2 regions of the Roseateles sp. NT4 genome follow, and region 2 is predicted to be linked to the other one. Evidence: riboswitches for the same ligand, from Rfam matches in the RefSeq annotation. Region 2 holds a riboswitch; the other holds the start of a gene.
What was found. Region 2 has a riboswitch for cyclic di-GMP ahead of ACS5PN_RS19185 (S53 family peptidase). Riboswitches for the same ligand answer to the same signal wherever they lie in the genome.

Region 1: it holds a riboswitch for cyclic di-GMP, as region 2 does, so the genes downstream of both, ACS5PN_RS11285 (hypothetical protein) here and ACS5PN_RS19185 (S53 family peptidase) in region 2, are expected to answer to the same signal.

What each region holds. Positions count from the first base shown of each region.
Region 1 covers NZ_JBPZGZ010000002.1:361,003-364,939, forward strand. The annotation lists gene ACS5PN_RS11270 (GntR family transcriptional regulator) at 1-32, shown strand, start outside; gene ACS5PN_RS11275 (ABC transporter ATP-binding protein) at 29-916, shown strand; gene ACS5PN_RS11280 (hypothetical protein) at 916-2,367, shown strand; cyclic di-GMP riboswitch class I at 2,499-2,589, shown strand; gene ACS5PN_RS11285 (hypothetical protein) at 2,684-3,556, shown strand; gene ACS5PN_RS11290 (SRPBCC family protein) at 3,557-3,937, opposite strand, start outside.
Region 2 covers NZ_JBPZGZ010000003.1:41,288-45,224, reverse strand. The annotation lists gene ACS5PN_RS19190 (molybdopterin-dependent oxidoreductase) at 1-1,259, shown strand, start outside; cyclic di-GMP riboswitch class I at 1,421-1,516, shown strand; gene ACS5PN_RS19185 (S53 family peptidase) at 1,565-3,373, shown strand; gene ACS5PN_RS19180 (serine hydrolase domain-containing protein) at 3,677-3,937, shown strand, end outside.

The DNA of each region.
Region 1 (3,937 bases), on a different contig from region 2:
CCCAACTCCTCGACGACGAGAGCAAAGCATGACTGCCCAATCCGCCCACTTCCCCCATTCCGACACCGCCACCGCCGAACTCGCCGGCGTCAGCCTCGCCTATCCCAAGGGCGGCGCCGTGCTGAAGGGCCTGGACTGGGCCCTGCAGCCGGGCCAGGTCGTCGGCCTGCTGGGCCGCAATGGCAGCGGCAAGACGACGCTGCTGGAGACCCTGCTCGGCCTGCGCCTGCCCCAGCAGGGCCGCGTGCAGCTGTTCGGCCAGGACGTCACCCGGCTGGACGACGACGCACGGGCCCGCATCGGCTATGTGCCGCAGCAGAGCGACCTGTTCGAGAACTTCACGGGCGCCCAGCTGCTGGCTTACTTCAGGAGCTTCTACCCGCGCTGGAACGAGGCCAAGGTCGAGGGCCTGATGTCACGCTGGGACATTGCCCGCGACAAGCCCATCCGCAAGCTCTCGGGCGGCCAGCAGCAGCGCCTGTCCATCATCCGCGCCCTGGCCCACGAGCCCGACCTGCTGGTGCTGGACGAACCCGTGGCCAGCCTCGACCCCGTGGGCCGGCGCGACTTCCTGCGCGAGCTGGTCGATCAGGTGCTGGACCGCGGCACCACCGTCGTGTTCTCCACCCACATCCTGTCCGACCTGGAGCGCGTGGCCTTCAACCTCGCCTTCCTCAGTGATGGCCGCATCGCGCTGCAGGCACCGCTGGACGAGCTGCTGGAGCAGGTGCGCGCGTTCACCGGCAGCGTCTCCGAGCTCGCCGGCCTGTTCGCGCGCCTGGGCGCCCAGCCGCTGAAGCGCACGCCGCTGGAAGCTGGCCGCGAACGCGTGCTGGCGCGCCTGCCGGCCGGCGTCGCCGCACCGCTGGACGCGCAGGCCGTCAACCTCGAAGACCTGTTCGCGGAGCTGACCTGATGAACACCGCCTCTTCCAGCCAGATGCTGCTGGCCTTCTGGCGCCAGCGCGACCTCGAAGCGCCCTGGGGCCGGCGCCTGCTGATCGGCCTGACCGTCGCCGGCATCTGCACCAGCCTCTATCTGTCGCCGCAATGGTGGCAGGCCGTGCTGGGTGGCAGCGCCGTGCTGATCTTGTCGTCGCTGTGGATGATGGTGGTAGGCAGCCTGCTGGAGCAGAACCACCCGCATGTCGCGCGCTTCGTGCCCGGCCATCTGCGCCAGCTGCGTGAACTCGCGCTGGTCAGTTGGGCGCTCACAACCTTGGTCTGTGCGGGCCTGCTGTGGCTGTCGATGCTGCGCATGCCCTCCTTCCCTGCCACGCTGCTGATCATTGCCGCCACGCTGGCCTTCGCGGCCTGGGCCGTGCGCCACTGGGTGCTGTGGCTGGTGCTGAGCTTCGCGCCGATGCTGTTCTTCGGTGCCGGCCTGGACCAGCGCCTCGCACCGCTGTGGAGCGAGCTGCTGGCGCTGTGGCTGGGCCAGCCCTGGTCGGTGCTGGCCCTGTGCCTGCTGGCCCTGGGTGCCTCCATCACCGCGCTGTTCGGCAACGGCGATGCGGCGCACCGCGCGTCCTATGCGGCCCGCGCCCGCATGCGCCGTGTTGGCCTGGAAGGCATGAGCAGCAAACGCTCCGGCATGGCCGCCTTCGGCAAGCCGGGCGAATGGCTGGGCCAGCCCTTCGAGCGCATCGCTGCGGGATGGCTGCAGCATGTGCTGGCGCGTGCCAAGCCCGAGGAGAGCAGCGTCATGAGCCGCGTCGAGATCGTGCTGCACGGCCAGCAGCACTGGCTGCGCCAGAGCATGGGCGTGGCCATTGGCCTGGTCATCGCTTTGCTGAGCTTCAGCCTCGCCTTCGCGCTGGCCGGCGGCGACATGCACGACAACTGGAAACGCGGCGCCTTCGGCCTGGCCATCGGCATCGCCAGCATGGGCTTCAACCCCGCCTTCGCCCTGCCCAATATGCTGTGGCACAGCCGTCGCGAACAGGCCTTGCTGCTGCTGGTCCCCGGCATGCCGCAGGGCACGGCGCAGAACCGCGCCATCGCCCGCCTGCAGTTGCGCCACATGCTGGTCGCCTGGGCGCTGACGACAGCGACCCTGGCCCTGCTGGCCTGGGCCGCCGACAACCCAGCCTTGCTCTGTGTGGGCCTGGGCGCGTTGCCGCTGTGCACCGCCTGGCTGCTGCGCGCCCCCGCGCGCATGGGGACACCCTCGCCCTGGATGACCGCGCTGCCGGTGACGGCCTTCATCTTCGCCGGCTGGGGCATGTATGCCCTGCAGCAGAAGCTGGGCACGCCGCTGCTGCATCTCGGCATCGCCAGCCTCGCGCTGAGCCTCGCACTGGGCCTGTGGCGTTGGCGAGCCATCACGCACGCACCGCGGGCCTTCCCGGCCGGCCACGCGCGCTGAAAACGCTGCCGCAAGCCGCCCGCAAGCTTCAAAAACCGCTCGTCGCGAGCCCCGCGCCGCTCGCCGGGCGGGGTCTGCCGTTCGTGAACTGACGCACGGACAAAACACGGCTTACATCCGCACACTTGCGTCCATGCAGTCGGCAAACCCGTCGAAAGGCGGGGACGCAAAGCCACCGGTCTTCGTGCTCAAACCCGAGCAAAAGACAGCGGGGCCGCCCTAGGCGGACAAGGACATGTCCGCAGCGTGGCACACGGGGAGGTGCCGGCTACTGCCTCGTAGCCCCAGCCTTTGCACCAACCCGAAAGACCACGCCATGAAGTACCAAGCCACCGCCTTCGCTGCCCTCGCCTTCTTTGCTCAGGCAGGCTTCGCGGCCGACCCCACGGCCCAGCTCACCGGCCTCGTGCGCATCGTCAAGAGCGACGGCCAGACCGTTGTCGCCCAGGCGGCGCCGATGCTCGTCTCTGCCAATGGCACGGCCTCCGGCGCGATGCCGCAGATCACCGTCAGCGAGACGGACGCCTTCATCTCCAGCCTGGGCCGCTGCGCCTTCAACTTCAAGTACGACGAGGTCAGCAACACGGCGGTCGCGACCAGCACCAACCGCATCTACAGCAATGACACGCTGATTGCGCAGAACACGCAGATCGCGCTGACGCCCAAGGTCGTCAAGACCATCTGGACGCAACCCTATCTCTTCGCCGGCGCCAACAACGTCAAGGTGGTCGTCAATGTGGACGGCGTGCCGAGCACGGGCTGGGTGCGCGTCAATGTGACCGGCACCTGCGGCAAGCCCACCACGGCTCCGGCTCCCGCGCCGGCTCCGACCCCGGCACCGGCTCCCGCTCCCAAGGTCGAGCCGCCGAAGGCCGCGCCGGCTCCTGTCACGGCACCGACGCCGGCCCCCGCTCCGGTGGCCTATGTCCAGCCCGGCAGCGGCGACTGGAACAACCTGAACAACGCCTGGGGCTACAGCAACTACGCGGTGACCCAGCTCAAGGGCAAGGGCTTCGCGAAGTACGACGAGGTGGTGCGCCTGAACGCCGCCATCACGGCCGCGATCAACGCCAAGAAGATCTCGACCGGCGACTACGCGGCGCTGATGGCGCAGTGGAACGCGATGCTGAACGATGCCGGCTTCAAGGCCGCGATGGCGGCCATCGTCAAGACCCCAGGTGTCAAGTGATCACTGATTGATTTCCGGTTCTGCCAGCTGGGCGAGCAGGGTCAGCGACTCCTGCCAGCCCAGGTAGCAGGCCTCGGCCGGAATCATGGCCGGGATGCCTTCCTGCTTGATGTGCACCTCGGTGCCGCAGAAGACGGCGCGCAACTCGACCGTCGTCGTCATCTCGCCGGGCAGGTTGGGGTCGTCGAAGGCGGCCGTGTAGCGCAGCTTCTGGCCCGGCACCAGTTCCAGGTAGCGGCCGCCGAAGCTGTGGCCGCCACCGGTCGTGAAGTTGGTGAAGGACATCTTGTACGTGCCGCCCACCTGGGCATCCATCTCGTGGACGGTGCCGGTGAAGCCATGCGGCGGCAGCCACTTGGCCATGGCGGCGGGCGTCGTGAA
Region 2 (3,937 bases):
CCGGCAACCTCGACCGCGAAGGCGGCGCGATGTTCGCCAAGGCCGCCGCCTTCGCGCCCAACACCCAGGGCAAGCCTGGTGACCCTGTTGGAGTAGGTAAGGGCATCACGACCGGCCGCCGCAAGAGCCGCGTGTCGGGCGCGCCTGAGGTCTTCGGCGAGCTGCCCATCACCGTGATGGCCGAGGAGATGGAGACGCCGGGCGAAGGCCAGATCCGGGCCCTGATCAGCATCGCCAGCAACCCGGTGCTGTCCACGCCCGCCGGCCCGCGCATCGCCAAGGCGCTGCAAGGCCTGGACTTCATGCTGAGCCTGGACATCTACGTCAACGAGACCAGCCGCCATGCCGACGTCATCCTGCCGGGGCTGTCGCCGCTGGAGGACCTGCATTTCGACGTCGCCTTCCCCCAGCTCAGCCACCGCAACCATGCGCGCTTCTCAGGTCCGGTCTTCGATGCGCCGGCTGGCACGCCGCAGGAGTGGCAGACCATCCTGCGCCTGTGCGCCCTGCTCGAAGGCCGTGGCCTGGAGGTCGACGTGGCCCAGCTCGACGACGAGGCCATCGAGGCCGATGTGCGCCGCTTTGCCGGCGACCAGACGCCGGCAGTGCTGGCGGCGCTCAAGCCCTGGCGCGGTCCTGAGCGCCTGATCGACCTGCAGCTGCGCGTCGGCCCCTATGGCGACCAGTTCGGCCGCAAGCCCGACGGCATCAACCTGGCCAAGGTCAAGGCGAAGAGCACCGTCGAAGGCGGCGGCATCGACCTCGGCGCGCTCACCGCCCGCATCCCCGAGGTGCTGCGCACGCCCAGCGGCAAGATCGAACTCGCACCGCCCTCGGTGCTGGCCGATCTGGCCGAAGTGAAGACCGAGCCAGCACCCGAGTTCAGCCTCATCGGCCGCCGCGACACCCGCTCGGGCAACAGCTGGATGCACAACCTGCCGGTGCTGGCCAAGGGACCGGACCGCTGCACCCTGCTGGTCCATCCCGAGGACGCCGACCGCCTGGGCCTCGCCGAGTTCGCCAAGATCAAGAGCGCCGTCGGCGAGCTGATCGCCCGCGTCGAACGCAGCGACTGCATGAGCCCCGGTGTCGTCAGCCTGCCGCATGGCTGGGGGCATGACCTGGAAGGCGTTTGCTTAAGCGTGGCGCGCGAACGGCCCGGCGTCAACATGAATGCGCTGCTCGACGACGCGGCGCGGGATCCGCTGAGCGGCAATGCGGTGCTGAGCGGTGTGGCGGTGGAGATCGCACCTGCATGAGCTTGTGTCCGCTGTGACACAAAGCAACGACACGGCAGTAACTCACGAAACCCAGACTGGCGGCAGTCAACGCTCACGCCGCCCGCCGCGGCAGATGTCACGCACCGCCCGCACCGGGCAGTGCATGGCAGCACCCCGGCGCCTAGACTGAAGCTGTTTCACAACCCTGAGGGCAAACCCGTCGAAAGGCGGGGACGCAAAGCCACCGGCCTAAAGCACTTGCATCGCGCAAGCGCCACGGCAGCGGGGCCGCCAAGACCCACGGTCTTGATCGGCGTGGCCCTCTTTCGTACGAGAACCTGGCCATGCGCAGTACCCGCCACCTCCACTGGACCTTCACCCTGCTGACCGCCGCGGCCTTGACCGCCTGCGGTGGCGGCGGTGGCGACAGCCCCACGGTCCAGGCCAGCGAGTCGGCATCGGTCATCAACCTCAGCGTGGACCTGGCCGAAGCCGCCCCGTCCAACCTCGTCGCCCACCCCAGCTTCCACACCGCCGCCGTCGATCTCGCCGAGCCCGACAACGGCCCCGCCCCGCACCGCGCCCTGGCCCTGTCCGGCGTCGCCACCCGCGGCCTGACCCGCGAGCGCCTGGACGACGCACTGCGCCCCCGCGCCCTCGCTTCGAACAATGGCGAAGCCACCCCCATGGCCAGTTCGACGGCCATGACGGTCTACACGCCGGCCCAGATCCGCGCCGCCTACGGCCAGCCGGCGCTGCCGCCCAGCACCACCGGCCTGACTGCGGCCCAGGCCGCCCAGCTTGGCGCCGGCCAGACCATCTACATCGTCAACGCCAAGCACGACCCCAACATCGCCGCGGAACTGGCCGCCTTCAATGCCAAGTTCGGCCTACCGACCTGCAGCAACCGCACGCTGGCCGCCAATGCCAGCCTGCCGCTGGCGGCCGCCTCCACCACCAGCTGCGAGCTGGTCGTCGCCTACAGCAGCAGTGCCGGCGCCCTGACCGCCACGGCCCCCGCCTATGACAGCGGCTGGGCCACCGAGATTGCGCTGGACGTGCAGTGGGCCCATGCCACTGCGCCGCTGGCCCGCCTCGTCCTCATCGAGGCGCCGGATGCCGGCGTCAGCAGCCTGTCCAAGGCCGTGGCCCTCGCCAACAAGATGGGCGCCGGTGTCGTGTCCATGAGCTTCGGCGCCGCGGAAGGCAGCTGGGTGTCGAGCTATGACAGCAACTTCGCCACCGCCGGCATGAGCTATCTGGCCGCCACCGGCGACGACGGCGCGGCCGTGTCCTGGCCCTCGGTGTCGACCAAGGTCGTCGCCGTCGGCGGCACGACGCTGACCTACACCGGCAGCGGCGCCCGCAGCGAGTCGACCTGGACCGGCACCGGCGGCGGCACCAGCGCCTATGTGGCCCTGCCCAGCTACCAGAGCGGCACCATCGGCGGCTATGCCAAGCGCGCCGTGGCCGACGTGGCCTTCAACGCCGACCCCAACAGCGGCCAGTACGTGGCCCTCATCGCCCAGGGCAGCACGACGACGCGCTGGGTCAGCGCCGGTGGCACCAGCCTGGCCACACCGCAATGGGCCGGCCTGCTGGCCGTTGCCAACGCCATGCGCGCCGCATCCTCCAAGGCCCTGCTCGGCCAGCCGCACAGCGCCCTCTACCAGCAGATCGGCGCCGTGCCGACGCAGTACTCGGCCGTCTTCAAGGACGTGTCCACCGGCAGCAACGGCAGCTGCACCGCCTGCGCGGCCAAGACCGGCTACGACACGCCGACCGGCTGGGGCACGCCCAACGTCAGCGCGCTGTGGACCAGCCTCAGCGGCGCCACCACCACGACCGCGTCGGGCACCACCACGACGACGCCCGCACCCACCTCCGGCCCGACGCTGACGACCACCAGCCTCAGCGGCACGGCCGGCAAGGCCCTGTCCGCCACCATCGGCTACTCGGCGCCGGGCGCCAGCTCGCTGAGCATCGGCATAACGGGCGCCGCTCCCGGCATGGGCTTCTCGGGCAGCAGCAGCGGCATCGCGCTGAACTGGGCCAACCCGGTGGCCGGCCGCACCAACCTCGTCATCACGCTGAAGGACAACCTGGGCCAGACCTCGACCGGCAACGTCACCGTGACGATCAACACGCCCTGATTCCGGGGGCCTGTTAGCGCTGCGGCAGTGGGCCGCGAAGGCCCGCCGCAAGGGGCCAATCTAGACGCAGCGCGCCGCCCGCACTCGCGTGCGGGCCAGGGCTGCAACAACGAGTGACCCCTTGCGGCGGGCCTTCCCGAAGGGTTGTGGCCAGAAAGGCCGCATGCTGTGTTGCAGATCCTCGCTGGGTCGACACCCAGCTTGCGGTCTGCTGTCGGGCCTGCGGCCTTTCTGGTCACAACGCGACCCATTGCCGCAGCGCTAACAGGCCCTAGCATGCGGGCTCCTCAACATGGAGCCCCCATGCGCCGTTTGCTGATCGCATCCCTGCTTGCTGCCGCCTTCGCGACGGCCCATGCCGACACCACCTCCGCCGGCCACAGCTACTCCCCGCCCGAAGCCTTCGCCACCAGCACCAGCGGTGCGGTGCTGAAGTTCACCGCACCCGAGGGCGATGCCAGCGTCACCGTCGTCGACCTGGCCTCGGCCAAGGACGCCGCCGACGCCATCGCCCAGGCCTGGGCCCAGGTCGACCCGGCCTTCAAGCGCACCCTGCGCCTGGCC